One region of the Lactobacillus sp. B3795 genome, then DNA from elsewhere that is predicted to be linked to it. Evidence: a T-box and tRNA genes for the amino acid it is inferred to sense, from the RefSeq annotation. Region 1 holds a T-box; the other holds one or more tRNA genes.
The links. The T-box of region 1 lies ahead of asnS (asparagine--tRNA ligase). A T-box ahead of a tRNA ligase gene usually reads a tRNA of that ligase, here a tRNA-Asn.
Positions count from the first base shown of each region.

Region 2: it encodes a tRNA-Asn, which carries the amino acid that the T-box ahead of asnS (asparagine--tRNA ligase) is inferred to sense. The anticodon was not compared.

Region 1 covers NZ_JAFNPE010000006.1:122,397-129,627, reverse strand. Annotated here, with positions in the region: gene J3U50_RS03950 (GRP family sugar transporter) at 148-1,017, shown strand; gene J3U50_RS03945 (HdeD family acid-resistance protein) at 1,070-1,576, opposite strand; gene J3U50_RS03940 (hypothetical protein) at 1,753-2,079, shown strand; gene J3U50_RS03935 (NADPH-dependent FMN reductase) at 2,098-2,643, opposite strand; gene asnS (asparagine--tRNA ligase) at 2,700-4,088, opposite strand; T-box leader at 4,148-4,356, opposite strand; gene J3U50_RS03925 (tautomerase family protein) at 4,516-4,908, shown strand; gene J3U50_RS03920 (NAD(P)H-quinone oxidoreductase) at 5,211-6,173, shown strand; gene J3U50_RS03915 (hypothetical protein) at 6,263-6,919, shown strand; gene J3U50_RS03910 (GH25 family lysozyme) at 7,091-7,231, shown strand, end outside.
Region 2 covers NZ_JAFNPE010000014.1:186,791-194,021, reverse strand. Annotated here, with positions in the region: gene J3U50_RS06210 (SGNH/GDSL hydrolase family protein) at 151-897, shown strand; tRNA gene J3U50_RS06205 (tRNA-Asn) at 1,228-1,299, shown strand; tRNA gene J3U50_RS06200 (tRNA-Asn) at 1,358-1,429, shown strand; tRNA gene J3U50_RS06195 (tRNA-Asn) at 1,477-1,548, shown strand; gene J3U50_RS06190 (GH25 family lysozyme) at 1,731-2,843, opposite strand; gene J3U50_RS06185 (ATP-binding cassette domain-containing protein) at 3,063-4,976, shown strand; gene J3U50_RS06180 (TetR/AcrR family transcriptional regulator) at 5,033-5,587, opposite strand; gene J3U50_RS06175 (mechanosensitive ion channel family protein) at 5,990-6,856, shown strand; gene J3U50_RS06170 (mechanosensitive ion channel family protein) at 6,922-7,231, shown strand, end outside.

The DNA.
Region 1 (7,231 bases):
TAATTTTTTATGTAAGCGCTTTACTATGCATTAGGATAAATGTATAATGAAAAATGTTAAATGGTGGAGTAGTCACTTTCGACTTACTTCATTAAAATGAAAATAGATATTATAATTATAATCAGAGTATAAAAAGGAAGTGTTAAGATGGATATCTTAATCGGAATATTACCCGCTCTTCTATGGGGGGTAGGACCACTAATCGCTACTAAGTTTGGTGGTAAACCTGTTGAACAAGTGTTAGGAACTGGATATGGTCAATTAGCAATTGGTATTATTATCTACCTATTTACTAGACCTGCGATTTCATTCCAAGAATTCCTATGGCCATTCTTAGGTGGGGTTGCATGGGCCGTTGCTCAATACATGCAATTTAGCTCATTCACTAAGATGAACGTTTCTACTGCAATGCCTATTTCAACTGGTCTTCAATTAATTGAAATTCCACTTTGTGGGGTTATCTTCTTCGGTGAATGGGGTTCTCCATTAGCCAAGTTAATTGGTTTCTTAAGTATCGCACTATTAATTCTAGGAACTACTTGTACCAGTTACGTGGACAAGGGAGTTGTTAGAAAGAAGCTTGATTACAAGGCTGGTATGCCTCTACTAATCATTGGATCATTTGGTTACACTGCATGTTCAGTATTCCCAAGAATTACTAATGCTTCTGGATTAGTTGGATTACTACCACAAACATTCGGTATGTTCTTAGGTGCTGTTATCGTTACATTCGTATTGAACGGTAAAGAAGCATTTGGTTACCTAAAATCAAAGGTTACACTCAAGAGTGGAATCATTGGTTTACTAGGTGGACTAGGTACTCTAGCATACCTAACTTCATTGAAGTTAAACGGTGTTGCTAACGCATTCCCATTAACTCAAATGAACGTTGTTGTTTCAACTTTAGGTGGTCTAATTATCCTAAAGGAAAACAAAAACAGAAAAGAAATCATCTTTACAGTTATCGGTTTACTAATGATTGTGGTTTCCGCAGTCTTAATCGGTCACTTAGAATAATTAAGCATAAAAAAAGACCTGCCAGTTTTTGGCAGGTCTTTTTTTATTGGATTTAAATTGAATGAACGATCATTAAGATTCCGCTCACTAAGAAGAAAATTCCAACCAAGAAAGCAACTGATAGAGCAGATGCTACTGGAGAAATTAGTAATAAAATACCAACGATTACACCTAGGATAGCAAAGATAACATCCATAATGTAGTAACCGTGGCTGACGTTTTTAACGTATTTAGCAAGTGATAATGCAGTTAGTGAGTCCAGGATGAACATGATTGCAAAGAAGATTGCAATGTATAACATTCCGAATGCACCGTTGAATAGCATTAAGATACCGATTAAGATATCCAAAATACTGTTAAAAATGATCCAACCCTTTGAGTCGAAGATATCAGTCATGTGGGTAAGTTTGAAAATACCTCTAATGATTGAGAATACCGCAACGATAAGTACGACAGTACTAAATGCTACATCAGGTCTAGATACTGAAATAATTCCAGCAATGACACCTAAGATACCGACAATAAATGAGAATGGATCAAATTCATTGATTCTATTCATGAATTTCACCTCTTTTAGTTGGCTTATCTTAATTATAATTCAAACTAATGATTCGAAATCATTATGACGCGTAATTTAAAGAATTTTTAACGTTTATGGCGAAAAGCTAAAATATTTCAAACAATCATGAATTATCGGTATAATTGTGATTATTAAAAACGATTGAGGGGAAAACCATGGGTAGAGTAATTACAGTTTTAGAACGCCATAAAAACCTAATCAAGGTTAAATTTAGAGGTGAGTTTGGTTACTTCTTTCCAGACACGAATTTAGTTAATCAATCAGCCAAGGTTGAAACGTTTATTGACGCTGAAAAGGCATTATCAGATTACTTAGCCAAAGAAGATAATCAACTAATCATGGTTCCACGTGGTTTTGATGTTGATGAGTTGCTATTTATTGTCCAAGCAATTTCAAAAGAAGAGATTCAATTGGGTCACGAGGGTGATTTAGGCATCTTCGAAATTAATCCTGATGGCAAAATAAAAAGACAGGCAGAATAATCTGCTTGTCTTTTTTGTCTATAGAAGATGGTTAAGTTCTTCCTTTAGTAGTTCAACCTTGTATGCTTGAGAAGAGAAGGCATTGTTAATGTCTTTGAAGTGGTTGTCTTCATCAAACATTTCATCGTTAATGGTTAATAGTGGATTGACGCTGGTAGGTTGCATCTTTAATCCGACTGCAATCATGTTAAATGACATTTGTGCTTGAAGACCACCGTGGCTTCCATATGATGCTAACGCCACAATCTTGTTTTTCCATTCGGAAGCTAAATAATCAACCGCATTCTTTAAGACGGCTGGAAAACTCCAGTTGTATTGAGGGAATAATAATACGACCGCATCCAATGATTTGATCTTGTTACTCCATTCAATACTGTGTTCTTGTTTGTATTCCTGCTTGGCTGGAACTTCTTCTTCATCTAAGAAGGGAAGGTTAACTTTGGCTAAATCAATGATTTCTGTTTCAAACTGATCTGAAGATAGTTGTTGGTTTAACCAATCTGCGATTTCCGGACTGATTCTACTTGGACGACTACTACCAATGATGATACCAACTTTTTTCATTGTAAAATCTCCTTTAATAAAAGAGCATTCTAAACGAATGCTCTTTTTAAAACTTATTAGAATTTAGCGCTACCTGGTTCACGTGGGAATGGGATAACATCTCTGATGTTTTCCATACCAGTAACGTACATAACTAAACGTTCGAAACCAATACCGAAACCGGAATGCTTGATTTCACCGTACTTACGTAGGTCTTCGTACCAGTCGTATTCTTCTGGGTTTAAGTCAAATTCTTTGATCTTGTCGTTTAAGACATCGTAACGTTCTTCACGTTCACTACCACCAACGATTTCACCAATTCCTGGTACTAAACAGTCAGCAGCGGCAACAGTCTTACCATCGTCGTTATCACGCATGTAGAATGCCTTGATATCTCTTGGGTAATCAGTTAAGAAAGTAGGGCGTTTGTAGACATCTTCACACAAGTATCTTTCGTGTTCTGATTGTAAATCAATTCCCCATTCAACTGGAACCTTGAATTCTACATCTGCATCTTGAAGTAACTTAACAGCGTCAGTGTAAGTAACACGGGCAAAGTCTTCGCTAGCAGTCTTTTGCAGTTTTTCAATTAGACCGGGTTTAACGTTTTCATCTAAGAATTCTAGTTCATCCTTAGCATGATCTAAAACGTAGTTGATAACGTATTTTAGTAAACCTTCAGCAACATCCATCATACCTGGTAGGCGAGTGTATGCCATATCTGGTTCAATCATCCAGAATTCAGAAGCATGACGAGGAGTGTGTGAGTTTTCAGCTCTGAAAGTAGGACCGAAAGTATACACATTCTTGAATGCCATAGTGAATGCTTCTTCTGGAAGTTGACCACTAACAGTTAGGTTAGTTTCAGTCTTGAAGAAGTCCTTTGAGTTGTCTACGTGACCTTGGTCATCTTTTGGAAGGTTGTCCATGTCCATAGTTGTAACTCTGAACATTTCACCTGCACCTTCAGTATCACTACTTGTGATGATTGGGGTGTTAACGTAAACGAAGTCATTGTGTTGTAGGTATTCGTGAACTGCAAATGCAGCTAGTGAACGAATTCTAAATACTGAGTAGAAAGTATTAGTACGTGGACGCAAGTGAGCGATAGTACGTAGGAATTCGTACGAAGTCTTCTTCTTTTGTAGAGGGTAGTCAGAGTCTGAACGACCAACTAGTTCTACCTTTTCTCCGTGCACTTCAAAAGGTTGAGGGGCATCTGGAGTCTTCACAAAGGCACCTTCAACAGTGATTGTTGAAGCGATTGGAAGCTTGCTGATTTGTTCAAAGTTTTCGTTACTCTTTTTAACGATAATTTGAGCACTCTTGAAGCAAGAACCATCGTTTAATTCGATAAAACTGATGTTTTTTGAACCACGAATGGTCTTAATTGAACCTTCAAGAGAAACTGTTGTGTTATCTTCTAGATCTTTAGTGTATAGATCCTTAACACTAAGTTGTGTCATGTGATTCACGCCTTTCCGTAAACTATAAATAGCGGTAAATAAAAAACTTCCGCCCAAAAAATTAGGACGAAAGTTCCGCGGTACCACCTAAAGTGCCTATAAATAGGCCACTCAATCAAATAACGCTTTGATGTGCGTTCGTCTCTACTAAAGATTCAAAACGAAAACAAATAGGTGTTATTCATTGATGAAAGTATTATTAAGCTCTCACTATCCTTAACTCGCTGATAAGATTCATCAACTACTCATCCGTATTTATAGTTCTATCATATTAACTATTTTTCACATTTAAATATTACCACTATTTTGACATTAATTACAATATAAAAGTAGGGCAAAGACAAAAAAGCGTATTGATTGCATTAGATATGTACATATTGGATAATGGTTTCATTAAATAACTTATTTTATGTAAGGGGAACGCAAAATGCCAAAAATGAATATTGACGTAATCAAAGGCCACGATCGCGATTACTTAAAACAACTAATGGATATTTCTTACCATGTCATGCTAGACTGCTTCGGTGCTCCAGATGGAGATAGATACCAAATTCTAACTCAACATGAAGACTTTGAAATGAACATTCTAGATACCGGACTAGGTTTTGATCGTACTAACGACGTTGTTGTATTTAGTCTTACTACCAGACCAAGAACTAAGGAACAGAAGTTGAAGTTCTACCACGACTTGGCTGAACAATTAGAAGACAAGCTAGGCATCAAGAAGACCGACTTAATGATTAACTTGACTACCAATACCGATGAAGATTGGAGTTTTGGAAACGGAGTCGCTCAATTTATTGATGGTCCACTAAAATAAAAAAGTGCGGTTATTGAGCCGCACTTTTTATGTAGAGTTAGTTTGTAAGTTAAGATAACAAGCTGAGTTGAAAAGGTGTATCAAGTTATCAGCTTCAAGTCGATAATAGCACGATGTGGCGGCATCGTTAACTAAAAGTTTAGTAAAAAAATTAATATATACCAGTAGAAGTATTAAACGAAATAAAATGAATTTAATCACTGGGTTAAAAGTAGCTAATATATTTTTTTAGAAACTAGTAAATACACCGATTAGACACGTTGTCTATCTTAAATGAAAATAAAAGAGTGAGGTTTATATATATGAAAGTGGTTAATATTGCCAGCGCAAAAAAATCGAATTCATTGGTAGATGCACCGATGCCAGAACTAAATAATGGGGATGTTTTGGTCAAAATTCATGCAGTCGGCGTTAATCATGTTGATTTGTTATGGGCAGATCAAAAGGTTAAACCAGAAGAAACTGTATTAGGTTTGGAAATGGCTGGAGAAGTCGTTGACGGAAATGATACAAAATATAATGAAGGAACCCGGGTAATGGGATTGATAGATAACGGTGGGTATGCTGAATACATCGCTGTTCCGTCAGAACGATTAATGCCAATTCCAGACAACATTGATTACAAAAAAGCGGCCACCATTCCTGAAAGCTTTCTAACCGCCTATCAAACATTATTCACAATTGGTAAACTACAAGATAATCAAACGATCTTAATTCATGCGGGAGCCAGTGGGGTAGGAACCGCCGCAATTCAATTGGTTAAACTACTTACAAATTCTACCGTCATTACAACATCTAGTACTAAGAAGACCGATATTTGTTTAGACTATGGTGCCGATTACGCAATTGATTATCGCAATAGTGACTTTGCAGAAGAGGTGCAAAGAATTACCGACGGGCATGGTGCCGACTTAATCTTAGACTTCATCGGTGCCAGTTATTATCAACAAAACATCAAATCAGTTGCAATGGACGGCCAAATCATTCTAATTGGTAACCTTGGTGGAAGTGAGATTAAAGACGTTAATATCATGGATATTATTGGTAAAAGAATCTCAATTACTGGAACATTATTGTCACCTAGAAGTAACGAATACAAGGCCAAACTAATCAGTGACTTCAGTAATGATGTCTATGACCTGTTGGACGATGATAAGATCAAATTACATGTCAGCAACGAGTTTGATTTATCTGAATCAGAACAGGCTTTGACATGCATGCGTGAAAAGAAAAATACAGGAAAAATCGTTTTAAACGTTAAGTAGTAAGACGCTTAATATAGGCGTCTTTTTTGTTTACTGAAAATCAATAATTGGGTATTCTATATTAAAAGAAGACGAAAGGCAGCTGTGAAATGAACATATTAGAAGTGATTGCTAAGAAACTTAATTTACATAAGCATGTATCAGAAAAAAGCGATCAACACGCGATTTATGCATCATTAAATACGATTGAAAATTTGTTATTTGCCATTTTTAAAATCATTATTGCAGCCGTTTACCTATCTGGATGGTTCCTAATATTCGGTGTATATTACTTGATTATGTTTATCACCCGTTGCATCTTCCTACACCTATACACAAAGCAACGTATCAACAATAGCTCCTATGCCCAAAGAGAATACTTAATTGTTGGTGGATTATTCTATATTGTATTAGGTGGGGTTCTTTCAGCCATTTGTTTGTATATGTATAGGTTTGGTGGGATGCAGACATATAGTAAGGTTGTAATGCTAATTATCGCGACCTTTGGTTTTGTTAAAATCATTTCTTCAATCGTCGGTTTGATTCAATCCAGGCACTTATATAATTCATTGATCATGTACTTGAAATCTTTAAACGTCATCGATGGGCTACTAGCGATTGTCATTACTCAGTACGCAATCTTATCAACCCAACATGCACCGAATGCATCACAATCCACGGGCTTATTTGGATTAGGAATTGGTTTGATAATTTTATTACTTGGTATTTTTATATTAATAAAGAATATGAAACGAAAAGACGCCTAAATAGGCGTCTTTTGTTGTTTTTAAAAATGTCAAGATTAAAAATTTTACAATTTGTAACCAAATATTTAATAATTTGTAAAGAAATTGGGAAAAATTGTAACTTGTGTATAGTATTCTTGCAATATTTAGATTGTACAATAGAGGTAATCATAATTGTTAAAGGATGAGAGTATGTATAAACTAAAGTATTTATTGATGAGTTTTGGGGTCGCGTTGATTGGGGTACTATGTATTTCATTCACATCTGTGAAGAGTAATGCCGTATCTAACAACGTTTACGATTTATCTGAATGGCAAGGTAACTTCACCGAT
Region 2 (7,231 bases), on a different contig from region 1:
ATCATTTCTTTAATTAAATGATATTTTCATCACAAAGTATCTGTACAAATGTTTAAATATTAATTAAGTTTCCCGCTATTAATTGTAGTGGCCCCTAAATGCTAGTAAAATTAAAGACAATAATAAAAATACTATGAGGGGTTAATTACAATGAAATACGGGTTGATTAAAACTGCACTATTCACTGCAGCCGGCGCTGCGCTTGTGAAGTTATCAAAGAAAAGCATTGATATTAGAAGAGCTAACAGCGAAATATATCAACCATCTAGAGATTTCTTTGTGGATGACAACCTAAACGGTAAGAAAATCGTCTTCCTTGGTTCCTCAGTAACAGCAGGTCTTGCTGCTAAGGGGATTTCATTCGTTGACTTCTTAAGAGTCGAACATGGCGTCCACGCCATTAAGGAAGCAGTTAGCGGAACCACATTGGCAGATATTAATGAAAAATCCTACATTAGTAGAATGAAGAAGAATCTTAACTTTGATTCTCATTATGATTTGTTTGCCTGCCAACTATCTACTAACGATCAAAGAAATGGTGTCGAAATGGGCAGAATCAGTAAGTCATACAATGCTGAAGATTTCGATACCCAAACTACCATCGGTGCGATTGAATACATAGCCGCCACCGTTCAAGATACTTGGGATTGTCCATTGGTCTTTTATACCTGTCTAAGAAAGCCAGAACCTGAGTACGAATTCCTACGTGATAAGCTATTCGAATTACAAAGAAAATGGCATTTTGCCATCATCGACATTTGGAACAACAAGGCATTGAAGAAAATGAACGAAGAAAATCCTTGTTTTATGCTAGACGACACTCATCCAACCTGTGCCGGATATCGTTACGGTTGGACCCCTATTTTCGTCAAAGAATTAGATCAAATGTTAGAATAATTAAAAAAGCCACCGGTGAAAAACGTTGTTATATCAACATTTTATTGGTGGCTTTTTCTTTTTATTAATTTTTAATGAAAAAACAGTTGCATTCTTTTAATAATGGTGTATTATTATAAACAACGACAGAGATATGATAACTACATAAGCAAAACATAAGATTACTGTCTTTATTGGGTTTGTGAGATGTTTAGGTTAAAAATTATCGTTGTTATTTGATATATTTAATAGAAAAATCTTTCACATTTTTTTCTCATTTAAATATCACATGCAGACATATTTATACTCTTTTGAGTAGTTGGATTAAATTCCAAGCACATATTTCATTCTTGCTCTATGGTTCAATGGTAGAACGGCGCACTGTTAATGCGATGGTTACTGGTTCGAGTCCAGTTAGAGCAGTCGAGTAGCATCCCTACTCATCAAAAAGACTTAGATCTTTTATCAAACTACATATTATTGCTCTATGGTTCAATGGTAGAACGGCGCACTGTTAATGCGAAGGTTACTGGTTCGAGTCCAGTTAGAGCAGTTGAGTGGAACCCTACTCATCAAAAAGATAATTTTTCACCTCATTTTTGCTCCGTGGTTCAATGGTAGAATAGCGCACTGTTAATGCGATGGTTGCTGGTTCGAGTCCAGCCGGAGCAGTTGGGAGAAATCCCAAGTTAGCTTTATCCCAATGTTAACTAATAAAGCAAATTGCTTTTCCATATTTTTATTCATAATTATCTATAATTCCACATAATAAAAAGACTTAGCCCTTTGACTAGGTTTTTTTATTTGTTTTCAGATCAAAAAAGGCGATAGTCTAATGACTATCGCCTTTTTCTTTATGCTACATGTTTCTTATGATGTTTCTTCTTGTGGTGAACCTTTTTAACATGCTTTTTCTTGTGGTGTTTCTTAACTGACTTTTTTACATGTTTCTTTTTGTGATGAGTCACCTTTTTAACATGTTTTTTTGCTTTTTTAACATGTCTCTTTGCTTTTTTAGCAGTTGTCTTCTTAGCAGTTGCTTTTTTGGCATTTGCCTTCTTAGTAGTTTCTTTCTTGGCATCTGCCTTCTTAACAGTTGTTTTTTTGGCAGTTTCATTCTTGACGTCTGTCTTCTTAACTGTTGCTTTCTTAGCAGCTAGGTTAACAACTTTAGCAGTCTTGTCATTTGATGTGGCGGCAGGTTTCACTTCAGTGTTACCTTGCTTGTTTTCCACCTTTTGACCCTTGTTAGCGTCATTGTTAGCTACTTTCTTAGCGACTGTACCTAAGAACCAAGATTTTTGTTCACGTAACTTACTTGCATCTACCTTTTTGTGTAATGCAGATGAGTAGTGACGATCAGTGTATTGCCATAATACGTGGGCAATTGATGGTTCATTCTTAGTGTATGAAGCTAACCAGTATCCATCATACTTACTTAATGCTTGAGAAGCATATGTCTTCATGAAACTTAAGTATGAGTAGAATAGAATCTTTTTAGATCCAACAAGTGGACGTAAAGTGTTTACCCATTTTGCAGTCGCAGCGTTTGAATGACGACGACTGATTGAAGCAACTTCAAAATCGTTTACATAAAATTTAGCATTTGGTGCTCTGTGGTATAAGTCACGAGCTTCTCTTGCAGCAGCTGCTGATGAATTATATCTACTAAATGAATACACACCGTATGGTACTTTGTACTTATCTAATAGCGCTTTGTTGTGTTTGAATGTTTTATCACTGTAACTTGATCCGTATTGAACTCTAAGAATTGCGAATGGAACTTCTTTGCTTAAGTTCTTTGCCTTCTTATTAGTTAGACGCCCTTGCCATTCTGACAAGTCATATACGGTTTTACTACTTGCACTTGCATTTGTATTAAAGCTTCCAATTGCTCCAACCCCCGTTGTTAAAGCAAGAGAAGCGACCATTGTCATCAATATTGATTTAAAACTGAACTTAATCAATATACTCACTCCTATTTCTCTAAATGAATCTTTGATTTGCATTATAGACGCCTAATGTTGCAGGAATGATATAGTAATATTACAAAATGTGACAAATTTTAATTTTACTGCAATTTTTCTCTCAAAATGCAACACTTTCTTTCATTTTGATGATTGTTTTGCATACATTTCCGCATATAATAGTCATTACAAATTAAATAACAACAAGGAGTGAAAATAATGTCATTCTTAGAATTAAAAAATATTCAAAAATCATACTACCTAGGCAAAGACGAATTCAAAGTCTTAAAAGGAATTGATTTATCATTCGAAAAAGGCGAAATGGTATCAATCCTTGGGGAATCCGGTGGTGGTAAATCAACATTAATGAACATCATTGGTGGATTGGACAGTAAATACGAAGGTGACGTTTTACTAAACGGCAGTTCATTAAAACATGATACTGACAAACAACTAGATGAATACCGTCGTAAGACAATCGGTTTTATCTTCCAAAGCTTCAATCTAATTAGTCACTTAACTATTTTAGATAACGTATTAGTTCCACTTGAAATGACTACCCTTTCAAAGAAGGAACAAGTAGCCCGCGCCAAAGAATTACTTGCTAAGGTCGGTCTAAGTGATCACATCAACAAGTACCCTAACCAATTATCTGGTGGTCAAAAACAACGTGTTTCAATCGCCCGTGCTTTAGCTGGTGACCCAGAAATGCTAATCGCCGATGAACCAACTGGTGCTTTGGACCCTGAAAACACAACTGAAATCCTACAAATCTTGGATAACATTGCTAAGGAAGGAAAACTAGTCCTAACTGTTACCCACTCTCAAAAGGTTGCTGATTACGGTACTCGTATCGTTCACATGACTGACGGTCGTATCGATGAAGACAGAACTCTTCGTGATAAGTACTCAGAAAGTGACGAACCAGCACTAGAATCAAAATCACTATCATTAAAATCAATCGTTAAAATGACTTGGGATAACATCAAGTACAACTCCAAACGTAACTTACTAATTATCTTTGGTGGATTGATCGGTATCTTCTCAGTTGTATTCATGCTAGGACTTGGAAACGGTGTTCGAGGATACATTAACCATGAAATTTACTCTCAAGTAAATCCAAACAGTGTTCAAGTTTCCCATAAAAACACTAACGATCATTCCTCATTTAAGGATGCTGACGTTAACCGTTTAGAAAACATAAAGGGTGTTAAATCCGTTGAAAAAGCTTACGCATCAACTGGTATTCAAATGAAGGATGGCAACAAGACTGCCCAATCTTCATACATGACTACTAGTTTAGCTACTATTAATGAAGACAATATCAAACACGGTACAACTCCTAAGGATGGCGAAATCCTAATTAACACTACCGCTGCTAAGGCATTAAACAAGAAGAACCCTAACTCAATGGTAGGAAAAGAAATTCAAGTTTCATTCACTGCCATGAAGAACGGTACCCCATACCCAGTAACTAAGAAATTAAAGATTTCTGGTATCATCGACTCACAAAGCCCACTTACTATCATTAACTACGCTACTGTTAAAGAAGCTCTAGCCGACAACGGCATCAAGATTGAACCAAACTTCTTAAACGTAAACATCAAGGGTGGCGTAAACAACGTCAACCCTGTTCAAAACAGAATCAAGGCCATCGAAGTTAATGGTAAGAAAGCATACAGCATTCAAGGTGCTGGTGCGATTGTATCAACTCTAAACACTTACATTAACCTTGCTGTATACGTATTAGCTGCCATTGCTGGTATTTCACTATTAGTATCAGCAATCATGATTATCGTTGTCCTATACATTAGTGTTGCTGAAAGAACTAAGGAAATTGGTATTCTACGTGCCCTAGGTGCTACTAAGGGTAACATCAGAATGCTATTCGTCAGCCAAGCACTATTCCTAGGAATCTTCTCATCAGTAGCAGCTGTCGTTATTTCATACCTAATTCAATTAGGAATTAACTCAGCGGTACATGGTATGATTGATTACTCAATTATCCAAATCTCAGTTGGTAACGCCATCTTCGGTATCGTTGTTGCCGTTATCATCAACCTACTAGCTTCAATTCTTCCTTCAAACAAGGGTGCTAAACTAGATCCAATCGAAAGTTTAAGCGCTGAATAGCTAGTAATTATCCTTCCCCATAAAAAAACACGCTATGAAATTCATAGCGTGTTTTTTTAGTATTGTCGATGCATTAAGAAATCATAGACGTAGTCCTTATCGTACTCATCAAAATGATGAACCCAAAAGGCTACTATCCCTAATGCTGTCGATGAATTATAAGCGGCGAATAGTTTGCGCTTCTTTTCATCCATTGAATCAGTGAAAACCTCAGTAGTTGAATCAACTAATTCGTTAAAAAAGACAATCAATTTCATCGTAAATTGAATATCACCTTTTCCACTTAGTAATAATTCTAAGATTTGTTGATTATCCTCGATAACTGTTAAAAATTGATAAACGAATTTTCCTGCTGCTGTATCAATATATTTCACATTGCTATTCTTTAAATCAACGTTTGCTTCCCTAATATCATTAATAACGCGATCTTCTATTTTCTCAATCAAATCTGGTTTATCAATATAGTGACGATAAAATGTACTTCTATTAATGTTTGCGGTCTTGATGATATCACTCACCGTTACATCAGCAATCCCCTTGTTTTTTGCGACTTTGATTAACGCGCCCTCAATTTTATCCCTGGTAAGTTGGCGCTTGTGTTCGTATTTCACTTTTAATTCCTCCATAAGGTTATTGTTCACTTAAATATGTATGGTTGGTGTTATGATTAACTTATTAAATAGAAAAGAGATGCATAATATGTATAAATTTGGTCTAATGAGTGGACTCATCGTCTTCTTGATAGCTGTATTGACTGTTATCACACTCGTATTTGTTATCGGTCGCAAGGTCTATTTGCACAGAACAATCAAAAACAACATAGTATTTTTAATCTTAGCTTTAGTGGTCAGCATCGCCACATACGATATGGATAAATCGTTCATTAATTTTATTCTAACACCGATGTAAGCCGCAATAGGTTAACATTTTCTTAAGTTAGACGGTTTAACTGTCATCTTAATAATTCTGATGTTACGATATTATATGTGATAATTGTTTAAGGAGTGAACTATATGCTAAAGGTTGCAACCAACCCTAGTTTCATAGCCAGATATTTTCAAAGTTTTAATTGGGACGAGATCCTACATAATTTAACAAATATTGTAATCGATATCGTATTGATTTCAATCTTTTTCTTAATCTTAAAGGGAATTGGTAAAAAAATCATTAACCATCTATTTAAGAACTACGCTAAAAGAGAACGTGGTATTCCTGAAAACAGATTGAAGACTCTACACTCATTATCAGTTAACTCATACATGTACATCCTAGTATTCTTCTGGATTTACTCTGTGCTAACTTTTATCGGTGTACCAATCGGAACACTACTTGCTGGTGCTGGTCTATTCTCAGTTGCCATTGGTTTAGGGGCCCAAGGATTAGCCAGTGATATCATCAATGGGTTCTTCATTCTATTTGAAAAACAAATTAGCATTGGAGACTACGTTACCATTGGTGATGTGACCGGTACAGTATCTGAAATTGGTCTTAGAACCACTAAGATTAGAAGTAACAACGATGCTTTAAACTTCATCCCTAACAGATATATTACTAACATCTGTAACATGTCTAAGGAACGCATGAAGGCAGATATTGACATCCGCGTTAACCCAGATACCCCTATCACTGAAGTTATTAACATTATGAAAGACATTAATGCTAAGAACATTCCAAGTACCGAAGGAATCATTGGTGATCCAGATATCCTAGGTACTGTTGATATGGGTGATGGAACCATTGCCGTAAAGGAATTCATCCCAACTACGGATGAAGCAAGATTTGATGTTCAATTCAAATTCTTACAACTATACCTTGAAGCCATTACCGCAGCTGGTATTAAGTTACCAAACAACAAGGTAATCGCCGATATTTCAAAATAGAGTTTCAACGCCCGTTTTGGGGCGTTTTTTACTATCATATATAAATACGAAAGGAAGTCATTATTATGTTTAGTTTAGCTGCAAAAAATCCAAGTATTCTAAAGCAATATGTAGATAGTTTTAAATGGAGCGACATGCTTCATAATCTAACTTTTGCCGTTATTGATATTCTTTTAATTTCTATTTTCTTCCTTATTATTAAGGTTATTGGTCAAATCATCATCAATCATCTATTTGGTCGATACCTACAAAAACAAAAGAAGATTAGTCCCAAACGTGAAGGTACTTTGAAATCAATTTCATCTAACACATACAATTACATCTTAATCTTCTTCTGGTTATACTCAATTCTAAGTATCATCGGTATTCCCGTTG